2 regions of the Brevibacterium sp. NPDC049920 genome follow, and region 1 is predicted to be linked to the other one. Evidence: predicted binding sites of a transcription regulator. Region 1 holds the regulator's gene; the other holds the start of a gene.

The links. Region 1 encodes LexA, which represses DNA repair genes until DNA is damaged. Its sites were predicted from a motif close to TCGAACANNTGTTCGA; they were not measured.
Region 2: AB0I45_RS05540 (HNH endonuclease signature motif containing protein) is a predicted target of LexA. The motif match lies at 4,996-5,011, and genes of this name have one in related genera.

Annotation. Positions count from the first base shown of each region.
Region 1 covers NZ_JBFAMF010000003.1:247,721-259,684, forward strand. The annotation lists gene AB0I45_RS04360 (methyltransferase) at 1-107, opposite strand, end outside; gene hflX (GTPase HflX) at 314-1,765, shown strand; gene AB0I45_RS04370 (ATP-dependent DNA helicase) at 1,762-3,738, shown strand; gene lexA (transcriptional repressor LexA) at 3,881-4,633, opposite strand; gene AB0I45_RS04380 (LysM peptidoglycan-binding domain-containing protein) at 4,916-5,269, shown strand; gene AB0I45_RS04385 (histidinol-phosphate transaminase) at 5,279-6,541, shown strand; gene hisB (imidazoleglycerol-phosphate dehydratase HisB) at 6,538-7,140, shown strand; gene AB0I45_RS04395 (hypothetical protein) at 7,137-7,736, shown strand; gene hisH (imidazole glycerol phosphate synthase subunit HisH) at 7,733-8,344, shown strand; gene priA (bifunctional 1-(5-phosphoribosyl)-5-((5-phosphoribosylamino)methylideneamino)imidazole-4-carboxamide isomerase/phosphoribosylanthranilate isomerase PriA) at 8,366-9,109, shown strand; gene AB0I45_RS04410 (SseB family protein) at 9,123-9,947, shown strand; gene AB0I45_RS04415 (catalase) at 10,150-11,673, opposite strand; gene AB0I45_RS04420 (Fur family transcriptional regulator) at 11,683-11,964, opposite strand, start outside.
Region 2 covers NZ_JBFAMF010000004.1:203,861-215,824, reverse strand. The annotation lists gene AB0I45_RS05560 (hypothetical protein) at 239-835, opposite strand; gene AB0I45_RS05555 (glycine betaine/L-proline ABC transporter ATP-binding protein) at 1,356-2,897, shown strand; gene AB0I45_RS05550 (ABC transporter permease subunit) at 2,901-3,764, shown strand; gene AB0I45_RS05545 (glycine betaine ABC transporter substrate-binding protein) at 3,871-4,881, shown strand; gene AB0I45_RS05540 (HNH endonuclease signature motif containing protein) at 5,119-6,807, shown strand; gene AB0I45_RS05535 (isochorismatase family protein) at 6,929-7,390, opposite strand; gene AB0I45_RS05530 (magnesium and cobalt transport protein CorA) at 7,506-8,819, shown strand; gene AB0I45_RS05525 (LysR family transcriptional regulator) at 8,923-9,837, opposite strand; gene AB0I45_RS05520 (aromatic ring-hydroxylating dioxygenase subunit alpha) at 9,970-11,289, shown strand; gene AB0I45_RS05515 (iron-sulfur cluster-binding domain-containing protein) at 11,286-11,964, shown strand, end outside.

The DNA of each region.
Region 1 (11,964 bases):
ACGCCACCGGCCGTCGTCACCGCGACCTCCCGGCCCGCGAGCCGGGCGGTGATCGTCCGGAGCGGCCCGGGCGCGGAAGGATTCGCGGAGAAATAGTGTTCAGTCATCACGCCCATGGTAATCCGCGCACCGGCCGCCGCCCAGCGCGCCTGTGGGAGAATGGAAGACCGACCACTACCGAGAGAAGTCGATGCCCGTGACCGGATCCACCCCGGATTCCCCCGTCGATCGTCCGACGACCGACCAGCTGTCGAACGGCACCCCGCACGACGACCCGAGCACCGTCCCGACCAGCGAGGACCGACGGCGCGCGATGATCGACCGCGTCCTCTCCCGGGCCGGCACCGCGCTCACCGACGAGCAGCTCACGCACGAGGACGAGACCCAGCTCGACGTGCTCGAGCGGCGCGCCCTGCGCCGCGTCGACGGACTGTCGACCGAGCTCGAGGACGTCACCGAGGTCGAGTACCGGCAGCTGCGCCTCGAGAAGGTCGTGCTCGCCGGGCTCTACACCTCCGGCACCGCACTCGAGGCGGAGACCTCCCTGCGGGAGCTCGCCGCGCTCGCCGAGACCGCCGGCTCGACCGTGCTCGACGGCCTGCTCCAGCGTCGTGACACCCCGGACCCGGGAACGTTCTTCGGGCGCGGCAAGGCCCAGGAGCTCGCGGAGATCGTCGCCGCCGTCGGCGCGGACACCGTCGTCGTCGACTCCGAGCTCGCCCCCGGCCAGCGGCGCGGGCTCGAGGACGTCGTCAAGGTCAAGGTCATCGACCGGGTGGCGCTCATCCTCGACATCTTCGCCCAGCACGCCAAGAGCCGCGAGGGCAAGGCCCAGGTCGAGCTCGCCCAGCTCGAGTACCTGCTGCCGCGGCTGCGCGGCTGGGGCGAGTCGATGTCCCGGCAGGCCGGCGGCCGGGTGGCCGGCGGTGAGGGCATCGGCTCGCGTGGTCCGGGTGAGACGAAGATCGAGCTCGACCGGCGCCGCATCCGCACCCGGATGGCCAAGCTCCGCAAGCAGATCAAGGCGATGGAGCCCTCGCGGGAGACCAAGCGCGCCAACCGGACGCGCAACCACGTGCCGAGCGCGGCGATCGTCGGCTACACCAACGCCGGCAAGTCCTCCCTCCTCAACCGGCTCACCGCCGCCGGCGTCATGGTGCAGAACGTCCTGTTCGCCACCCTCGACCCGACGGTGCGGCAGGCGCAGACGGCCGACGGCCGCGACTTCACCTACACCGACACCGTGGGCTTCGTCCGCAACCTGCCCCACCAGCTCGTCGAGGCGTTCCGCTCGACCCTCGAGGAGGCCGCCTACGCCGACCTCCTCGTCCACGTGGTCGACGCCTCCCACCCGGACCCGACGAGCCAGATCCAGGCGGTGCGCGATGTCCTCGCCGACGTCGACACCGCCGACATCGGCGAACTCATCGTCTTCAACAAGGCCGACATCGCCGACCCGGTCGCCCTCTCCGCGCTGCTCCGCGCCCACCCGGGTGCGCTCGCGGTGTCCGCCGCGAACGGGGCGGGGATCGCCGAGCTCGAGGCGCGCATTGCCGAGCTCCTGCCCGAGCCCGAGCACGAGCTCACCGTCCTCCTGCCCTACGACCGCGGCGACCTCGTGTCCCGCATCCACGACGAGGGCACCGTGCTCGAGGAGAAGCACCTGGCGGAGGGCACCGCAGTGCAGGCGCGCGTCGACTCCGACCTCCTCAGCGAGCTCGAGGAGTACCGCAAGCCGGACATGTTCTCCGGGCCGGCTGCGTGACCGCGACCGCCGACCTCCTCGCGAGTGCCGTCGCCGCGCTGGGCGGCAGCCCGCGGGAGGGACAGCAGACCATGGCCGAGGCCGTCGCCGGCGCGCTCGGCTCGGAGACCCACCTCCTCGTCCAGGCCGGCACCGGGACCGGGAAGTCGCTGGCCTACCTCGTGCCCGCGCTCGAGCACGCCGTGCGCACCGGCGAGCGGGTCGTGGTGTCGACGGCGACCCTGGCGCTGCAGAACCAGATCGTCAACCGCGACGTGCCCCGCCTGCTCAAGGCGCTCGGCGGAGACCTCGAGCGCAAGCCGCGCGCCGCGGTCCTCAAGGGCCGCCGCAACTACGTGTGCAAGCACAAGCTCGACGGCGGCTATCCCGATGACGCGCTCGGCATGCTGTTCGACCTCGGGGCCGACGACGCCGCCGGGCGCGGCTCCGCCTCGGCGTCCGCGTCCGCGCTCGGCGAGGAGATCCAGCGGGTGCGCAGCTGGGAGCGGATCACCGAGTCCGGGGACCGCGACGACCTCGTCCCCGGCGTCTCCGACCGGGCCTGGGCCCAGGTGTCGGTCAACGCCTTCGACTGCCTCGGCTCGAAGTGCCCGGTGTTCGAGGAGTGCTACGCGGAGCGGGCGAAGATCGCCGCGGCCGCAGCCGACCTCGTCGTCACCAACCATGCGCTGCTCGCGATCGACGCCTTCGGGGACCACGCGGTGCTGCCCGAGCACGACGCCGTCGTCATCGACGAGGCCCACGAGCTGCGCGACCGGGTGACGAACGCGCTCTCCGGTTCGCTCACCGTCGCCATGCTCCACGCCGCCGCGCAGGCCGCGCGGAAGAACACCGCCGTGCAGGACGGGGTGATCGGGCTCCTCGAGACCGCCGCCTCCGCCTTCGACAAGGCGCTCCAGGCGACCACCGAGGGGCTGCTCCAGGTCTGGCCCGAAGCGCTCACCACCGCCGTCATCGCCGTCCGCGACGCAGCCCGGCAGATCCTCGCCGAGGCCGGTCGCGGCACCGAGTCCAAGGAGGCCGACGCCGGCCTGCAGATGGCCCGGGCCCGCCTCCAGGAGGTGTTCGAGCTCGCCGAGCGGATGAGCGAGCTCGCCGACAACGACGTCACCTGGGTCACCCGCTCGACCTTCCGGGAGACGGAGACCGTCTCCCTCGTCGTCGCTCCGCTCAGCGTCGCCGGCACCATGCGCAACGGGATCTTCGCCGAGTCCACCGTCGTCGCCACCTCGGCGACCCTGGCACTCGGCGGCCGGTTCGAGCCCGTGGCCGCCTCGCTCGGCCTCGCCGGTCCCGAGGCGCCCCGGTACGACGCGATCGATGTCGGCTCCCCGTTCGACTATCCCAAGCAGGCGATCCTCTACGTCGCCTCCGGGCTGCCCCGACCGGCGCGCAGCGGGCTCAACGAGGAGATGATCGCCGAGCTGCGCGAGCTCGTCACCGCCTCGCGCGGCGGTGCGCTCGGACTGTTCTCCTCCCGCTTCGCCGCCGAGCAGGCCGCGACGGCCCTGCGCGAGACGCTCGACACGCCGGTGCTGCTCCAGGGGGAGGAGTCGCTCGCCGCGCTCGTCGCCCGGTTCTCCGCGGAGGACGACACCTCGCTGTTCGGCACGATGTCGCTGTGGCAGGGGGTCGACGTGCCGGGCCGCACGTGCCGGCTCGTCGTCATCGACCGGATCCCGTTTCCGCGCCCCGACGACCCCCTCACCCGTGCGCGCACGCAGGCCGCCGAGCGGAACCGCGCCAACGGCTTCATGACGGTCAGCGCCACCCACGCCGCGCTCCGGCTCGCGCAGGGGGTCGGCCGGCTCATCCGCACCACCGACGACCGCGGCGTGGTCGCCGTGCTCGACTCCCGGCTGCGCACCGCGCGTTACGGAGGCTTCCTCGCCGATTCGCTGCCTCCGATGTGGCGCACCGAGGACGGCGCGGCCGTGCGCTCCGCCCTCTCCCGCCTCGCCGAGCAGGACTGAGGCCGACCGCCGGGGTACGACGAGGGCGGGATCAGACGAAGTCTGGGTGGGGCGCGGCCGGGCACAACGAGGGCGGAGCACCGATCGGTGCTCCGCCCTCGTGACGCTGCGGACGCGCTGTGCGGTCGGTGTCCAGCAGGCCTCAGACCCGCCGGATGACCGCGGTGACGATGCCCATGATCGTGGCGTGGTCGCCGTCGATCGGGTCGTAGATCGGGTTCTGCGGCAGCAGCCACTGCTTGCCGCCGCTGCGCTTGAGCGTCTTGACCGTGGCCTCGTCGTCGAGGAGTGCCGCGACGATCTCGCCGTTCTCCGCCGACTGCTGGCGCCGCACGACCACCCAGTCGCCGTCGCAGATCGCGGCGTCGATCATCGAGTCGCCGGCGACCTGGAGGAGGAAGAGGTCACCGGAGCCGACGACCTGGGTGGGCAGGGCGAAGACGTCCTCGACCGCCTGCTCCGCGGTGATCGGGCCGCCGGCGGCGATCCGCCCGAGCACCGGCACCATCGCCGTGTTCGCCGAACCGGGTTCGGCGGCCGGCGGGGCCTCCTCGGCCGGGTTGACGATCTCGATTGCACGGGGGCGCTTGGGATCGCGGCGCAGGTAGCCGAGGCGCTCGAGCTGGGAGAGCTGGTGGGCGACGCTCGACAGGGACGCCAGACCGGCGGCCTTGCCGATCTCGCGCATGCTCGGCGGGTAGCCGTTGGTGTACACGGCCGACTCGATCGTCTCGAGGACGAGCCGCTGGCGCGGGGTGAGGCGCTGGTCCCCGGCTGCGGCGGAGCCCTCGGGGAGCTCGACGATATCGGCCTGGGTGGCGCGGAAGTCCTCGATCTCGTCGACGACGGCGTCATTGCGCGGGCGTCCTCTGGGGCGTCGTGATTGGGGGCTCATTCCTCTTCCCTTCCCGTTCCTCTCACCGTGCTGCACGACCGGTGCGCCGTGGGCTCCGGTCCCGACCGCGAGGCCGTGTCCGCGCCCGGTGCAACACTTCGAACATAGCCGATCGCGACGTCGTTCGAATCCATTTTCACACACGTGTTCGAGAGATAGTGGACATCCGTTCGATTGTCGTGTTCAATAGTACATGAGTTCGAATCCCCGGGCCGCAGCCGCCGCGCATCATCAGTTCGGCGCACCGGCCGGCCTCGGGATCGATGAAGAGGAGGACACCCCATGTCTGCAAACACCGCACCCGCACCCGCGGCCGCCACCGTGCTCACCCCGCGCGGTCGCCGCGCCCTGCGCCTGGCCCGCACCCTCGGTCTGGCCCTGTGCGCGCTCGTCATCGGGATCGTCATCGCGCTGAGCTCCGGGGCCCAGGCCTCCGCCGGGTCCGCCGCCGGCGCCCCGGCCGGTGCGGGCTTCGACACCGTCGTCGTCGAGGAGGGCGACTCGCTGTGGTCGATCGCACAATCGGTCTCCGGCGGCCAGGACACCCGTGACGTCGTCCTCGACATCGTCGAGGTCAACGGACTCGACCGTCAGGTGGTCCACCCCGGGCAGGAGCTCGCCGTCCCCGGACGATAGACTTCTGCGGTGACGACTCTCGATGATCTCCCGCTCCGGGACGACCTGCGCGGCCGGTCCCCGTACGGCGCCCCGCAGCTCGACGTCCCCGTCCGGCTCAACGTCAACGAGAATTCCCATCCCGTCCCCGCGGAGGTCGTGAGCGCGCTCGAGCACGAGCTCTCCGCGGTGCTCCACGACCTCAACCGCTACCCCGACCGCGAGTTCGACCGCCTGCGCTCCGCGCTCGCCCACTACCTCGACGGGGTGCTCGAGCGTCAGGGAGGCCCTGCCGCCGGAACCGCCGCGCCCGAGCGCACCGACTCCGAGCGCAGTGCCACCGAGAGCACCGGCACCGGGCGCATCGACCCGGCGCAGATCTGGGCGGCGAACGGATCGAACGAGGTCCTTGCCCATATCCTCCTGGCCTTCGGCGGTCCGGGCCGCACCGCGCTCGGCTTCACCCCGAGCTACTCGATGCATCCGCTGATCACCGCGTCGACCGGCGCCGCGTGGATCGCCGTCGACCGCGAGGCGGACTTCGGGATCAGCGTCGAGTCCGCGGTGGCCGCCGTGCGCGAGCACCGGCCTGACGTCGTGTTCCTCTGCACCCCGAACAACCCCACCGGCAACGGTCTCGACCTCGCCGTCGTCGAAGCCGTGCTCGCCGCGAGCACCGGCATCGTCATCGTCGACGAGGCCTATGCCGAATTCGCGCGACCCGGATTCCGCACCGCGCTCACGCTCCTCCCGGACCACCCCCGGCTCATCGTGTCGCGCACGATGAGCAAGGCCTTCGCCTTCGCGGGCGTGCGCCTCGGGTACGCAGTCGCACACCCGGCCGTGATCGACGCGCTGCGCCTCGTGCGGCTGCCCTACCACCTGTCCGCGCTGACCCAGGCCGCCGCCTGCGCCGCGCTCGCCCACGCCCCCGCACTGCTCGCCACCGTCGACGCGCTCGTCGAGCAGCGCGAGCGCATGGCCGCCGCCCTGCTCGACGCCGGCTTCACCGTGGTGCCGAGCGACTCGAACTTCCTCCTGTTCGGCGGCATCGCCGAGCCCCACGCCCTGTGGCAGGACCTCCTCGACGCCGGCGTCCTCGTCCGCGACACCGGGATCCCCGGTCACCTGCGCGTCAACGCCGGCACCGCCGAGGAGACGGACGCCTTCATCGACGCCGTGCGCCGGGTGCTCGAGAGCACCCCGGAGCACCTCGCCGCCCCCGCCCAGATCCCCGCCGGCCCGCCCGCCGGCGCCGCCCCCCGGACAGCAAAGGACCAGGACCCCGCATGACCGAACGCCAGGCCTCGGCACACCGTGCGACGAGCGAATCCGACGTCACCGTGCGCGTCGACCTCGACGGCACCGGTGCCTCGGACATCTCCACGGGAGTGCCGTTCTACGACCACATGCTCACCGCCCTGTCGAAGCACTCGCTCATCGACCTCAACGTGAAGGCCGAGGGCGATGTCCACATCGACGTCCACCACACCGTCGAGGACACCGCGATCGTCATCGGCCAGGTCCTGCGCGAAGCGCTCGGCGACAAGGCCGGGATCCGCCGCTACGGCGACGCGCTCGTGCCGCTGGACGAATCGCTCGCCCGGTGCGTCGTCGACGTCTCCGGCCGCCCGTACTTCGTGCACAGCGGCGAGCCCGAGGGCCAGCAGTACCACCTCATCGGCGGTCACTTCACCGGCTCGATGGTCGCCCACGCGCTCGAGTCGCTCGCCTTCAACGCCGGCTTCACCGTCCACCTCTCGCTGCTCGCCGGCCGCGACCCCCACCACATCGCCGAGGCCCAGTTCAAGGCCTTCGCCCGGGCGCTGCGCGCCGCGGTCGAGCCCGACCCGCGCGTCACCGGGATCCCGAGCACCAAGGGAGCACTGTGAGCCGCACCGTCATCGTCACCCCCTTCGGCCGGCCGGATCAGCTCGCCGCGGCGTGCGTGCTCTCCGACATCCCCGGCGAGGTCGCGCCGATCGGAGACTTCTCCGCGCTCGTGCTCTCCGGCACCGACATCGCCGAGGGCAACGCCGCGGCCGCACAGCTCTCGAAGCTCACCGGACAGCACGAGGTGCTCCTCCTCGTCCGCAACGACGAGCAGATCGACGCCGCGCACTACCGGCGCGGCACCCGGGAGGCCGACGTCCCCGCCGGGCTCGCCCTCACCAACCTGCCCTCCGAGCTCGAACAGCTCCTCCTCGAGACCCTCGCCCCGCAGGACATCGACGGATGGATCGACACCGGTTCGATGACGAAGCTCCAGGCGAGCGCGGCGACCATGACCCCGGCCCGTGCGGCACTCGCCCGCACCGCGATCCTGTGGGGCATCGTCGCGCTCCTCGCCGTGATCGCGATCGTCGTCGGCGTCATCGCCGCGCTGAGCGGGATGGCAGCGGCCTGGGTCGCCGCCGGACTCGGCCTCGTCGTGCTCGTCCTCGCCGCGCTCCGCCTCCGCTCCCTGCTCGCCGGACGCACCGCATGAGCGCCCCGGTCGCGGTCCTCGACTACGGCTCGGGGAACATCCGCTCGGCCGTGCGGGCGCTCGAGCGCACCGGTGCGCGCGTCGAGCTCACCTCCGACCCGCAGCGCGCCGCCGCTGCCGCCGGCCTCGTCGTACCCGGGGTCGGGGCGTTCGCCTCGGTCATGGACGGCCTGCGTGCCGGCGGTGCCGTCGACGTCATCCGCGAGCGGCACGCCGCCGGCCGACCGCTCCTCGGGATCTGCGTCGGCCTCCAGGTGCTGTTCGCCTCCGGCTCCGAGCACGGGGTCACCAGCGCCGGCATCGGCCTGTGGGCCGGCGAGGTGACCCGCCTCCACGCCCCGGTGATCCCGCACATGGGCTGGGACACCGTCGCCCCGCCGGCCGACAGCGCGATGTTCGCCGGGATCGGCGACGAGCGCTTCTACTTCGTGCACTCCTACGCCGCGCACACCGCGCCGGCAGGAGTGCGCACCACCACGACCGTCCACGGCGAGCCGTTCGTCGCAGCCGTGGAGGACGGGGCCACCTGGGCCACGCAGTTCCACCCCGAGAAGTCCGGGGACGCCGGCGCGCAGCTGCTCGCCAACTGGGTGAAGACCCTCGACTGAGAACCGATGAAGGAAGAGACGATGACTGAACTCGTGACAGAACCCGCGCTCACCCTGCTGCCGGCCGTCGACGTGGCCGACGGCAAGGCCGTGCGGCTGGTCCAGGGCGAGGCGGGCTCCGAGACCGACTACGGCTCGCCCGTCGAGGCCGCGCAGCAGTTCGAGGACGCCGGGGCGGAATGGATCCACCTCGTCGACCTCGATGCCGCGTTCGGCCGCGGCTCGAACTACGCACTGCTCACCCAGGTCACCAAGGCGCTGTCGATCAAGGTCGAGATCTCCGGCGGCATCCGCGACACGGAGAGCCTCGAGCGCGCCCTCGACACCGGTGCGGAGCGGGTGAACATCGGCACCGCGGCGCTGGAGAACCCGGCCTGGACCGCCGAGGTCATCCGCGACTACGGCGACCGGATCGCGATCGGCCTCGACGTCCGCGGCACCACCCTCGCCGCCCGCGGCTGGACCGAGGACGGCGGGGACCTCTACGACGTCCTCGCCGAGCTCGAGGCCGCCGGCTGCGCCCGCTACGTCGTCACCGATGTGCGCAAGGACGGCACCCTGCAGGGCCCCAACCTCGACCTGCTGCGCACCCTGTGCGCGCGGACGGACCGCCCGATCGTCGCCTCCGGGGGAGTGTCGAGCCTCGACGACATCGCCGCGCTGCGCACGCTCGTGCCGGAGGGCGTCGAGGCCGCGATCGTCGGCAAGGCGCTCTACGCCGGCCGGTTCACGCTCGCCGAGGCGCTCGACGTCGCCGGCCGCTGAGGCCGTCGCACCGATGACCGAGGACACTCCCGGGACCCCGGGGAGCCGGGACCTGCCCGCCCACCTCACCGGCATGACCGCCGGGAACACTGCTGACTCGGCCGGGGTACCGTGGGCGGGCAGGGACCTCAAGCCCAATCCCTTCTCCGGGGACACAGGGCTGGCCGAGCCGCGGCTCACCGCCGCGCTCGATGCGGTGACCGCCGCACCCTTCGACCCGGCCGCCCACCGCGGTGTGCTCACGGCCCTGCGCGGTGCCCGGGTCTACGCCCCGGTCCTGCCCACCGCCGTCGAGCACACGACCGATGAGCGCGGCCTCGTCCACGACAACTCCTCGGAGATGGCGATGGTGCGCCTCGCCGCCGACGACGGCCGGGAGTGCACCCCGTGCTTCTCCGACATCCCCGCGCTCACCGCCTGGGGCACCGCGGCCAGGCCGGTGCCCATCGAGGCCGAGCGCCTGTGCGTCGCCGCGATCGAGGAGGGCGCGCAGCTCGTCGTCATCGACGCCGGGTCGGCCCACCCGTTCCTGCTCCGTCGCACCGCGCTGTGGGCCTTCGTCCAGGACCAGCCGTGGACGCCGGCGTGGGCCGACGGCGAGGTCGCCCGGGCCGCCGGTCGGATCGCCGGGCAGTTCGACTGGATCGCCCGGGTGGGACTCGCCCCGGCCGGCCGGTCCGTGCATCTCGCAGGTCCCGAGCTCGCCCTCGTCCTCGGCGTCGACCGGCTCCCGGAGCCGGGTGAGACCGCCGCCCTGCGTCAGGCGCTGAGCGCGGACGCGGAGTTCGTCGAGCGCGTCGACTCGATGGTGATCTCCATCGACCCCGCCCGCGGCTGAGACCCGCCCGCGGCCCGGCCGCAGTGGCTGTCACCCGCCCGCAGTCCTGCCACGCCCGCGGCTGCCTGCGATGGGGGAGGCGCAAGACCCGGACACGTCAACGGGCCCCGGACCAGAGGTCCGGGGCCCGTCGCGTGCAGCTCGGCTCGCAGGCGCAGGGCCGGGAGCTCAGCTGCGCAGTGCGCTCAGCTGATCCCTGCGATCAGCTCGGCTTGTTCTCCGTCGCGGCGGTGCCGGCGCCCTCCTTCTGGGCGCCGCGCACGACGTTCTCCACGCGTGCGCCGAGGTCCGCATCGACGTTCTTCCAGTAGTCGAACGCCTTGACGAGGATCGGCTCGGACACCCCGTTGAGCAGGTGCCCTGCGATGTTGCCGACCAGGCGGTCGCGGCCGGCGTCGTCGAGGACCTTGCGCACGAGATCGCCGGCCTGGTTGAAGTCGCCGTCGTCCTTGCGCAGGGTCGGGGCCGAGCGCAGGACATCGCCCTCGACGGACACGAGGTTGTTCTCCGTGGTCCGCGAGGCATCGGCGTGCGGGCCGCCGTAGCTGTTCGGCGCGTAGGTCGGCTGGTCCTTCGGGTAGTTCTCGAAGGACATCGGACCGGCCTGAGAGTAGCTGTTCTTCACCGCGTTCTTCGGGCGGTTGACCGGCAGCTGCGCGTAGTTCGGGCCGATCCGGTAGCGGTGGGTGTCGGCGTAGGAGAAGATCCGGCCCATGAGCATCTTGTCGGGGGACAGGCCGGTGCCGGGCACGAGGTTCGACGGGGCGAAGGCCGCCTGCTCGATCTCGGAGTGGAAGTCCTCCGGGTTCCGGTTGAGCTCCATGACGCCGACCTCGTGCAGCGGGTAGTCCGCGTGCGGCCAGATCTTCGTCACGTCGAAGGGGTTGATCCGGTAGTCCTTGGCGTCCTCGTAGGGCATGATCTGCACCTTGAGGGTCCAGGACGGGAAGTTGCCCGCCTCGATCGCGTCGAACAGGTCACGACGGTGGAAATCCGCGTCGATGCCGGCCATCTGATCGGCCTCCTCGGCGGAGAAGCCCTCGTGACCGTGCTTCTCGATGAACTCCTGCTTCTGGTTGGAGATCCAGTGGTACTTGACCCAGAAGCGCTCGCCGGCGGCGTTGACCCACTGGAAGGTGTGCGAGCCGTAGCCGTTCTGCTCGCGCCACGACCGCGGGATGCCGCGGTCGCCCATGAGGTAGGTGACCTGGTGGGCCGAAGCCGGCACCTGCGTCCAGAAGTCCCACTGCATGTTGTGGTCGCGCAGACCCGAGTCGCTGCGGCGCTTCTGCGAGTGGATGAAGTCCTGGAACTGGATGGTGTCGCGGACGAAGAACACCGGGGTGTTGTTGCCCACGATGTCGAGGTTGCCCTCGGTGGTGTACATCTTCACCGCGAAGCCGCGCGGATCGCGCCAGGTGTCGGGGGAGCCCTGCTCGCCGGCGACGGTGGAGAACCGGGTGAGGGTCTCGGTCTTCGTCTTCGGCTGGAACACCGCGGCCCGGGTGTACTTCGAGACGTCCTGGGTCACCGTGAAGGTGCCGAACGCGCCGCCGCCCTTGGCGTGCACCACGCGCTCGGGCACGCGCTCGCGGTTGAAGTGGGCCATCTTCTCGATGAGGTAGTGGTCCTGGAGCAGGATCGGGCCGTTGGGGCCGACGGTGAGCGAGTGCTCATCGCTGCCGACGGGGATTCCGAAATCGTTGGTCGTGTAGTTCTCGGCCATTGTTCCTCCTTAAAGGGAGACCGTTGCGGATCGTGATGGATCCTCCTGGGCGTCGCGACACCGGGCGCACTGCCCCCAGTACACGACCTCCGCGAGCTCCACGGCGAAGCCGTGGGACTCCGGGGGGTGCATGCACGGCACATCGTCCCCGCTGCACGGCACATCGACGATCTCCCGGCAGGACCGGCAGACCAGATGATGGTGGTTGTCGTGCCGCTGGAACTCGTACCGGGCCGCGGCGGAGCCGGTGGGGTCGATGCACCGGACCAGGTCGGCGCGCTCGAAGGCTGC
Region 2 (11,964 bases), on a different contig from region 1:
CGGGCGGACCGGCGGGAAGGCCGGCGAACCGTCGTCGAGCGCGCGATCAGTTGGGCCGGGGCCATGGGCTGGGCCGGCGATTGCGCCGAATGCTGGACCGACGGTCCATCACGGCCGGCGGGCCGCCGCGGGGGCGGGTCAGCGGGAGCGTGCGTGCACCTCGGCGTCGGAGCGATCGACCGATCGGTGGATGGGATGAAGCACCCGAGCGGGTGCGCTGTGCCGGACGACGGCGGCGTCAGGCAGGGAGCGCCGACGGGGGCCCCCGGCGGAACTGCGCGCCGAGGACCGCCGTGGAGACCCGCATGACCAGCGGGGACCGCGGAATGCGGGGCGCACGGCGCTGCGCGGGCCGGGCACGCGGAGCGAGGAGGAGTGCGAGCGGGGCGAGGAACTCGTCGAACAGTGCGAGCAGCATCCCCTCGCCGTGCCGCAGGAAGGCGACGGTGAGGACGGTGGCGCACAGGTGGGCAAGCAGCATCGCCGAACCGGTCCCGGCGCCCGCCGTGTGGGCGGCGTGGGCCGCGCTGTCCGCGGTGCCGAGCACGAGCAGTTCCGCACCCGAGTGCATGCTGCGCACCTCGATCGGGCCTGCGGAGAACACGGTCATGGTGCCGTGGAGGAGCACCTGGGCGAGCGCGACGACGGCGGTCAGGGAGAGGACGCCGAGGCGCCGGCGGGCGAGCATCGCCCCCACCCACAGGGTGAGGACGAAGGCGACGACGACGGCGAGCACGGATCCGGCTCCCCCGGCCCCTGCATGGAAGACGAGGGCGGTGAGCGTCGCGCCGGAGGCGGCGGCCAGTGATCGCCACAGGCGCACGTGCCCGGACATCCGATCGCCTCCTCCTGGCTGTCGCCGTTCCTGCGGGCCGCGGTGGCGAGCGAACGACAGCGCCACCGGGTCGGCGCCATTCTACCAAGCGTAGAAGTGCCTGATCCCGACGGGAGGAGCACGTGCGGATGCACAGCCGGGGAACCGGCCTCGCGCCACGGCAGTCGGGGGGCGACTCCCCAGGTCAGAGGCTCGGGATTGTGATCGCGCGGGCCGTTTCCGACCGGCCGGGAGTAACGATCCCGTAACTCCCCACTGGCGAGCATCGTCCCAGGTGAGAAGGTAATAAGTGGCCAGATTCGCACCTCGGCCACGGGATGGGACCGCTCGCTGAGACAGTCCTGACGACGCCGGTCGATATGGTCGATGAGTCAGAGGTGGAGCACACCCGGGGTCCCCACGCGCTTCTCGCACCGTCTTCCGCGGTCGTCCGCGACGCCCAGCGCAGCACCGAGCGGCCCCGCAGCCGGCACCGGCGAGCTCGCTCCACTGCACGCACCGACAGGAAGGACTCGTCCTCGTGACAGCTGTCCGCGCCTCCCACGTCTACAAGGTTTTCGGCCGCAACGGGAAAGAGGTCGTCCAGGGCCTCAAGGCCGGTAAGACCCGGGACGAGCTCAAGAGGCTCGGCACCGCGGCCGTCATCGACGCGAGCTTCGAGGTCGAGAAGGGCGAGAGCTTCGTCGTCATGGGCCTCTCCGGCTCCGGCAAGTCGACTCTCATCCGGATGATCAACGGCCTGTGGGCCCCCACCGCCGGCACCGTGGAGGTCGCCGGTCAGGACATCTCACGGATGAGCTCCGGCCAGCTGCGCAAGCTCCGCAGCGACAACATCGCAATGGTGTTCCAACACTTCGCGCTCCTGCCCCACCGCACGGTGCGGGAGAACGCGGCATACGCGCTCGAGATCAAGCAGGTCTCGAAGACGCACCGGCTCGAGCGCGCCGACCACTGGCTCCAGGTCGTCGGGCTCGGCGGCTGGGGCGACAAGTATCCCGGCCAGCTCTCCGGCGGCATGCAGCAGCGCGTCGGCCTGGCGCGCGCGCTCGCCGCGGAGACCGACATCCTCCTCATGGACGAGGCGTTCTCCGCACTCGACCCGCTCATCCGGCGCGAGATGCAGGACCAGCTCGTCGAGCTCCAGTCGACCCTCAACAAGACGATCATCTTCATCACCCACGACCTCAACGAGGCGATGTACCTGGGCGACCGGATCGCGGTCATGCGCGACGGCCGCATCGTGCAGATCGGCACGGCCGAGGACATCCTCACCGACCCGACCGATGAGTACGTCGCGAGCTTCGTCCAGGACGTCGACCGCACCCGTGTGCTCACCGCCTCGTCGATCATGCAGAGGCCGACCGCGGTCATCACCGACACCGCCGGGCCGCGCATGGCGATCCGGATGATGGAGGACGTCAAGACCTCGGGCCTGCTCGTCACCACCCGCGACCGGCGGCTCGTCGGCCAGATCAGCGACCGGGCCGCCGTCAACGCCTCGCGCGAGGGCGCCAAGGACCTCCGCAGCGTCATCACCACGGAGAACGTCCTCACTGTGCGACCCGAGACCCCGATGTCGGAGCTGTTCGCCCAGAGCTCCTCCTCCCCCGTGCCGCTGGCCGTGGTCGACGAACAGGACCGTCTCATCGGCGTCGTCCCGCGCATCGCGCTGCTCAACTCGATGGCGAGCGTCAGCCCGTCGACCGGCGAACTGCCGATCACCCGGCTGTCCGACAGCGACACCGGCCAGCAGGCGGAGGCTGATGAGGTGGTCGCGAGTCGGCCGACCGCCGGCGATCCCGCCGGTGCTTCCGCGGTCGGCGGCGCATCCGCAGTCGACTATGCATCCGACTCCGCCCCAGAGGGCGTCTCGGGCGAGGGGCCGAACGACATCGACGATGCCGGACGACCGGGAGCGGCCTCACCGATCGGCGGCACCGCCCCCTTCGTCTTCACTCCCCCGGAGTCGGCCGGCGCGTCCGCATTCGGCGGCGAGTCTCCCGAAGCGGAGCCCCCGACCGGCCCCGATGCCCCCGCACCCACCGACGAGAAGGGAGTCTGAGCCATGGAGTTCGATTTCTTCAACCCGCGCATCCCGTTCGGTCAGTGGATCGAGAGCTTCATCGATTGGTCCACCGAGACCTTCAGCCTCCTGCTGAGCCTCCTCTCCACCGTGCTCGGCGGTCTCTACGACTTCTTCTTCTGGGCGCTGAGCTCGCCGGTGTACCTCATCATGATCGTCGTCCTCGCCGCACTGGCCTGGCTCGCGAGCGGCTGGAAGCTCGCCGTCTTCACCCTCGTCGGCTTCTATCTGATCCGCGCGCTCGACCAGTGGACCAACTCGATGTCGACGCTCGCTCTCGTCATCGTCGCCGTCCTCATCGCAGTCGCGATCTCGATCCCGCTCGGCATCCTCGCCGCCAAGTCGGACATCGTCTCGACGATCCTCAAGCCGGTCCTCGACTTCATGCAGTCGATGCCGGCACTCGCCTACCTCGTGCCGATCATCGTGATCTTCGGCATCGGCCAGGTCCCGGGAGCGATCGCCACGATCATCTTCGCGCTGCCCCCGGGAGTGCGCCTCACCGAGCTGGCGATCCGCCAGGTCGATCCCGAGGTCGTCGAGGCCGGACAGGCGTTCGGCGCCTCGGACGGGCACATCCTCTCCCGGATCCAGCTGCCCCTGGCGATGCCGACGATCATGGCGGGCATCAATCAGGTGATCATGCTCGCCCTGTCGATGGTCGTCCTCGCCGGCATGGCCGGAGCGCAGGGCCTCGGCGGTGCGGTGATCTCCTCGATCAGCTCGCTCAACATCGCTCTCGGTGTCGAGGCCGGGCTCGCCGTCGTCATCATCGCCGTCTACCTCGACCGTGTCACCGCCGCGCTCGGCAACCGCTCCGCCCTCGAGCGGGCTCGATCCGCATGACTCGACCCGGGCACGGGCGCCGACCCCGGTGCTCGCTGCGCGGCTCTTCAGCCCCATCGCACTGACCATCTTCCGATACCAGCATCTGATCCACCGAGGAGGAACCATGAAACTCACCACGATGTCCAAGGTCGGCGGCGTCCTCGCCGCCTCCGTGCTCGCACTCACCGCCTGCGGCGTCTCGAACGAGGGCGGAAATTCCGGAGGAGGCGGAGACGAGACCGCCGCCGGCGGCGGCTCCGAGGTCGACTGGTCCGACTGCACTCCGGGTGAGGAGTCCGCGGACACCAGCTCGATGGAAGCCGATTCGGACACCGACATCACCATCGGCGCCTTCGACGGCTGGGACGAGTCCTTCGCCGCGGCCCACCTCTACAAGTACCTCCTCGAACAGGACGGCTACACCGCCGACGTCCAGTCGTTCCAGGCCGGGCCGGGCTACACCGGCCTCGCCGAGGGCGACATCGACGTCATCCTCGACGGCTGGCTGCCCCTGACCCACGCCGACTACCTCGAGCAGTACGGCGAGGACATCGAGGCGCACGGGTGCTGGTACGACAACGCCAAGCTCACGCTCGCCGTGAACGAGGACTCGCCGGCCCAGTCGATCGCCGACCTCGCGGAGATGGGCGACGAGTACGGCAACCGGATCGTCGGCATCGAGGCGGGCGCAGGCCTGACGAAGACCACCGAGGAGTCCGCCATCCCGACGTACGGCCTCGAGGACTACGAGTTCATCGTGTCGTCGACCCCGGCGATGCTCTCGGAGCTCAAGAAGGCGACCGACAGCGGGGACAACATCCTCGTCACCCTGTGGCGTCCGCACTGGGCCTACGACGCCTTCCCGGTCCGTGACCTCGAAGATCCCGAGGGTGCGATGGGCGAGGCCGAGCTCATCTACAACTTCACCCGCTCCGGATTCAGCGACGACCACCCGAAGGCCGGTCAGCTGCTGAAGAACCTCGTCATCGACGACGAAGCCCTCTCCAGCCTCGAGAACGTCATGTTCTCCGAGGAGAACTACAACGGTGAGGACCTCGACGGTGCCGTGGAGGAGTGGGCCGGCGACAACGCCGAGTTCTTCGAGAACTGGAAGTCGGGCTCGATGGCCGGCTGATCCCGACCCGACCGACGAGGAACGGCCCTGCAGCGTCACGCTGCAGGGCCGTTCCGTGTGCAGGGCCGTTCCGACAGCTGCTCTCCACAGCATCCGGTGGATGAATCCTGCCGCGCGAAACTCTGTTCGAATATACCCTTGCACTGTTCGATTCCATCGGCTAGCATGATTGTATGATTCGAACACATTATTCATTCGATGACGATTGGATCGGAATGCGTAGAGGAAGCGACGGCGATGCTCACTGTGCATGAGCCCACGGGCTACCGCAGCCGCCACACGCGTCCTTCACCGGCGCTGGTCTCCGAATCGGACCTCAGCGCGATCACCGCAGGCTTTCCCGAGGTCCTCGAATCGATCACCGCCATCACCCGCCTCGCGGCCGACATCCGGGCGCACGCCCGCAGCCTCAGCGCGTCGGACATGCTCGCCGGTCTGCGTGGGATCGAGGACCTGCGTCGCCGCCTCGATGGCCTGTCGGCCGAACTCACCGCCCAGTTCTCCCGTGAATCCGATACCGCTGCCTATGGCGCGCGCAGCACTCGCTCGCTGCTGCGGGAGAAGCTGCGCATCTCCGGCGGGGAGGCGCAGAGGCGGCTGCGACTGTCGGAGGCAGTCGGTTCGCGTACGAGCCTGACCGGGGAGAGCATGGAACCGGAGATGCCCGCACTCGCCGAAGGCATCCACTCCGGCACCTTCTCCGCCTGCCAGGTCACCGGTGCCGCCCGGGTCGCACACGAACTGCCGTCGACGGTGTGGGAAGCCGAAGCTCCGACGATCGACCGGCTGTTCGCCGAGAACCTCAACACGGTGCAGGTCGCCGACATCCCCACCCTCAGCCGACGGGTGCTCGATCGCCTCGATCCGGATGGGGAGATGCCGAGCGAGCGCACGCACCCCGACCGCTACCACGTGACGCTGTCCTCGCGGAAGAACGGCGACTGGTCGCTCACCGGACTGCTCACTCCCGCGACCGGCACCGCCCTGCACGCACTGCTCACCGACCGGTCCGCCGACCGCGCGGACCAGCGCTCAGGGGATCCGCGATCAGGCACGCCAGGATCGATTGACGCGGGCTCCTGCGAAACCTCACCCCCGAGCGGTGGTGACGGAGCCTCACCCCCGAGCGGTGGTGACGGAACGACCGCAGACATCCCTCCGCGCACAGCAGAAGCAGCAGATTCACCCGCCGGATGGAGCTTCCTCACTCCATCGGCCACGGGTGTCACGCGGGACGGAGAGCCGGCCCATCATCATGTGGAGCCTGATCGCCGCCCCGACGGCGTCCGCCGGCACGAGCGCTTCTCACAGCTCATGACCTCCGTCGCCCGTGATCGCACGCAGCACGGCCCCGGGTTCGCTCTCATCGTCAGCGCGACAGCAGAGCAGATGGCCCGGGGCCGCGGAGAGGTCGAGACCCAGGCCGGGACCCCGATCCGGCTCGAGGATCTGCTCGCGCTGTCAGCCGGCGGTCAATTCTTCTACCACTCGACCAAGCCGGGCACCGAGAAGGTCGAGATGCGCACCGAGAACCGCTTCGCGAACAAGAAGCAGATGGTCTGCCTCACCGCACGCGACCACGGGTGCACCTTCCCCGACTGCGACATGCCCGCCGGCTGGTGCGACGCCCACCACATCGTTCCCCACGCCCGCGGAGGGCCGACCGACACCGAGAACCTCACCCTCGTCTGCGCCTTCCACCACCACCAGCACGAGCGATGGGGCTGGGAGGCCGTGATGATCGACGGGCTGCCCGCCTGGCGCCCGCCGGGATATCTCGATGCCTTCCGCGAACCGGTCTTCCACTCCCGCTTCCGCGCTCGGCTCCTCGAGCTCCCCGCCGCACTCGTCAGCACCCCGTCCGGAGCGAACGGCAGAGAGGAAGCACGCCGACGATCATGGGACGACGATGTGCCGCCGTTCTGAGAGCGTGGGGTCGCTCAGCTCTGTGCGCGTGCGGTCCCTCAGATCTGAGAGCGGGTGTCACTCAGTCCTGAGCGCGTGCGGTCGCTCAAGGCGCGGGCCGGTCGCTCAAGGAGACAGAGCGTCACATCCGCAGCCAGACGTCGGCGACGTCCTTGATCATCGCGCCGGACTCCTCGGCGTCGGAGAGCCACTCGACCGGCGTACCGGAAAGATCGCGGGTGCCATCGGCGAGGACGATCACATCGAAGTTGCACGCCAGCGCCGCCATCGCGGTGTGACGGATGGCCTCCTGGACGTCGACGCCGCCGATGATGATCCGGTCGACCGCGAGGTCATGGAGACCCGCCGCCAGATCATCGACACCGTCGAATGCATCGGCGGACTCCGACACCAGGCCCAGGTCGTCCCCGACCTCGAACACCGACTCCGGCAGCTCCGGGGCGCCCGGCGCCACGGGTGCCGACACGAACACCACGACCCCGCCGGTGGCCCGTGCACGGGAGATCAGATCAGCGATGACCTCGGTGATGCCCGTCGCCTCCGCGCGCGTCTCCTCCGTGTTCATCACCATGAGTGCGTCCATGGGATTAGCATGCCATAGTGAGGCATCACCCGATCGGCGCGGACATTCGGCCCCATCCCGGGGCGGCGGACACGCGGATCCACGCTCGACCGAGCGGCACACGAGGAGGCACAGGATGTCCGACCCGAGCGACGAGGCGCCTCCCGGTCCCGGCGGAATGCCGGGCGGCTCCGCGCCGGGTGAGCCACCTCGACGCCCCGACACCGCCTCGACCTCCGGCACCTTCGTCCTCTACACCGACGGCGAGGACTCGACTCACCTCTCCACGATCACCGAGGCCGCCGATGCGCTCGCCGCGGCACCCGCCAACCCCGACGCCCCGCCGTTCCTGTGGATCGACATGCTCCGACCCACCGACGCCGAGCTCGCCGAGCTCGCCGCACGCTTCGACCTCCACCCGCTGGCCGTCGAGGACGCCGTGGAAGCCCATCAGCGCCCCAAGTACGAGCGCTACGGCTCCACCGACTTCATGGTCCTGCGCCCGGCGGCGCCTTGGCCCGGACGCCGACCTGCGCACTCCCCCGTGAACCGGTTCGCCGAGGCGCCCGCTGTCGACTCCGGCCCCGCCGAGCCCCGGTCGTCAGCCGCCCTGACGACCGCGCACGCCGCCCCGCGGGCCCCGCACACCCCGGAGGCCGCGGAAGCCGACGCCGCAGGGCTCGACCGCACAGCCCCGGAGGAGGCCGAGATCACCGAGGTCGTGATCGGCGAGCTCCACATCTTCCTCGGCACCGACTTCATCATCGTCGTCCGGCACACTCCCGCCTTCGACATCGACGCCGTGAGGACCGTGTTCGAGGACGACCCGCGCTTCCTCGACCACGCCCAGTTCTCCGCGCTCTACCGGATCATGGACCGGGTGGTCGACGACTACGACCCTCTGCTCATCTCTCTCGAGGATCGCGCGGACGGTCTCGAGGAGCAGCTCTTCGGCACCGGCCCCATCCCCTCTCAGCAGGTGTACCGGCTGTCCCGCGAGCTCATCGAGCTCGAGCGCGCGGTGAGTCCCCTGTCCCCGCTCATGTCCGCCGTCTCCACCGTCCTCGAGCAACACACCGCTCCTCCGGACCTCGCCCGCGGGCTGCGCGACGTCGCCGACCACGTCCACAGCGCCACCGAGCGCATCGAGCGGCTCCGCCAGCTCCTCCGGGAGATCTTCACGGTCAACTCGACCCTGATCTCCGAGCGCCAGAACGAGGACATGCGCCGCATGAACGAGCTCTCGATCACCCAGAACGAGCACATGAAGAAGATCTCGGCGTGGGCCGGCATCCTCTTCTTCCCGTCCCTCGTCGCCGGCGTCTACGGCATGAACTTCCAGCACATGCCGGAGCTCCACTGGCTCATGGGATACCCGTTCTCGCTCGCGATCATGGTGGCCGGCTGCGCGATCTTCTATGTCATCTTCAAACGCGTCGACTGGCTCTGAGCACCGGCCCGCCCGTCGACGACTGCCGCGCGACGGCGCGGACCTTCCGGCGGCGCTAACCTAGCGGCGACGCTAACCTACCGACGGCGCCGTGCGCCCCGTCTCACCGGTAGCCGAGCCCGTCCCGCGCCTGCTCACGGAGGGCATCCACCGTGCGTGCGATGAGCGGACGCTCCCGCGCACCCCGACGGATCGCGGCGACCACCCGTCGGTGGGGTGCCGCCGGGCCGGCGACGGGGGCCCGGACCACCCGGTAGTCGCTCGAGATCCGCGCCAGCCGCGGGACCAGCCCGATCCCCAGACCCTTCTCGATGAGCGTCGCCTCGGTGTCCCACTCAGCAACTTCGTGCGCCACCCGGGGTGTCGTCCCGGCGGCCGTGAATGCCGCGATGAACAGGGCTCGGTACGGAGTCCCCGGTCGCGCCGCGATCCACGGCTCCTCACCGACCTCCTCGAGGGAGATCGACTCCCGCCCGGCCAGGCGGTGGTCCGCCGGCAGCATGATGTCGAGCGGATCATCGAGGAGCGCGATCCGCTCGTAGCGGGGATCGCCGGCCCCGGCGCTGGCCTGCATCGACACGACGATCGCCAGGTCGAGGCGGTCGGCGAGCAGGAGGTCGAAGCAGCGCTGCGGGTCCGCCTCGACGATGGAGATCCCCAGCCCGGGGGCCTCGGCCCGCAGCCGCACTGCGACCGGCGCGAGCAGCGCCGCCGTGGCTGTCGACATGCCGCCGAGCCGCAGCTGCTCCGCCTCCGCTCCGCCATCCGCGGCGAGGGCTGCACGCACGCCCTCCCAGTGCGTGAACAGGCCGTCGGACTCCTCGACGAGCCGCCTGCCGGCCGAGGTGAGCCTCAGCCCGCGTCCGTCCTTGTCGACGAGTCGCAGTCCGAGATCCGCCTGCAGCCCTCTGAGCTGGGCGGACACTGCCGACGGGGAGTAGTCGAGTGCCTCGGCGGCAGCCGTCACCGACCCGCAGGCGGCGAAAGTGCGGAGCACGGTGAGCCGATGATCGATCATCCACCTATTCTGCACGATACTGTCGATTTTCTTGCGCTTTTATTCGTCACTCACCGCTCGTACGCTGAGAGGACATGAGGATTCCGGGGCCGCCCCGGAGCCTTTCGGCCCCATCGCCGTGGAGCACAGATCATGACACTCGACTCGGTCCAGCACACCTCGGCAGCCCCGGCCCGCCGAGCCGCTCCCCCATCTCCCGCCGTGGGAGACGCCGCGTCCCCCGAGCGGCTCCGCACCCTCATCGACCGGCGTCGCCGGTGGACAGCGCTCGAATCGCCCTTCTACTCCGACCCGGCGATCTTCGCCCACGACATCGCCGGGATCTTCGATCGTCACTGGTTCTTCGCCGCCTCGGTCGCGGAGATCCCCGAGCCCGGCGACTTCGTCACCATCGACGTCGGCAGCCGCTCCATCATCCTCATCCGCGACGACGACGGCGGGGTGAATGCGCTGCGCAACGTCTGCCGCCACCGCGGCGCCCGCGTGCTCACCGAGCCCAGCGGAAGCGTCGGCAACCTCGTGTGCGCCTACCACTCGTGGACCTACGGCCGCGACGGCTCGCTCATCCACGCCGCCGCGGCAGGTGCGGACTTCGACCCGGGCTGCTTCGGTCTCCGCAAGGTCCACAGCATGACGGTCGCAGGCCTGGTCTTCCTCTGCCTCGCCCCCGAACCACCCGCCGACTTCGCCGCGGTCGCCGAGATCTTCGCCCCCTTCGTCGAACCGCACGACATCCCCCGGACGAAGGTCGCCTTCCAGCAGGAGATCGTCGAGGAGGGCAACTGGAAGCTCGTCATGGAGAACAACCGCGAGTGCTACCACTGCGACGGCCACCCCGAGCTCGCCTGCTCCTACTTCACCACCTGGGGCCTGGAGGAGCACGAGGTGCCCGAGCACCAGATCGACACCTGGCACCGCTCGGTGCTCGCCGACCACGAGCTGCGCGATCGCTGCGAGCGCTACGGCATCCCCTGGCAGGTGTACGACGCCCCGGATTCCCGCGAGGCCGGGATCCGGATGGGCCGCGATGCACTCGACGGGGACGGCGAGTCCTTCTCCGCGACCGGCCGGAGACTGAGCGAGAAGCTGCTCGGCGACCTGCCGGACTTCCGACTCGGCGACGGTTCGCTCCACCTCCAGCCCAACAGCTGGTTCCACCTGCTCGCCGACCACGTCATCACCTTCGCCGCATTCCCCATGAGCGAGAACCGCACCCTCGTGCGCACCACCTGGCTCGTCGCCGACGACGCCGTCGACGGGGTCGACTACCGCGCCGAGGACCTCACCCACGTATGGCGGCAGACGAACATCCAGGATGCCGGCTTCGTGGGTCTGACCCAGCGCGGCGTCACCGATCCCGGCTACGTCCCGGGCCCCTACACCCCGACCGAGCACCAGGTCGAGGCCTTCGTCAACTGGTACACGATGCGCATGCAGGAGTACATCCGATGACCGCAGAGACGCAGCTCCATCCCCATTCCGGATTCGCCGACACGGCCGCGGAGGACTTCCCCCGTGATGACGCGGGACGAGAGCACCGTGCCCTCGCCGAGGCGTCGGCGGACATGGCCACCGGGCCGGCGCTGCCCCAGGAGCACGTGTGGTGGCGGACCATCGGCCCCCGGTCCCCGGCGCGGCGCGGTGTGCGGATGCCGTGGGTCGCCGACCCGTCACAGCGGGCCGACCGGACGGCGTCCGCGGAATCACCCGGGCTCGAGGCCGCGGCCGAGGCCGTGATCGCACGCACCCCGGCACCCATGCACGCCCACGAGTTCGACATCGAATGCCTCGCCGTCACCCCGGAGACGCCCGAGATCATGAGCTTCACCTTCCGGCGCCGCGACGGCCGGCCGCTCGGGTTCCGGCCCGGGCAGTACCTCAATGTCGTCTTCCCCACCGACGCCGGACCGCGGGAGCGGAACTACTCCCTGTCGTCGTCCCCGACCGACCCCGCAGCCTTCCGGCTGAGCATCAAGCGGGAGGATTCCGGCACGGTGTCCCGCTGGGCCCACCACCACGTGCGCCCCGGCACCGTGCTCGAGGCGCTCGGACCGCTCGGCGGCTTCCACCTGCCGGACTTCGACCGGCGCGCCCGCTACCTCCTGCTCGCCGCCGGGGTCGGCGTCA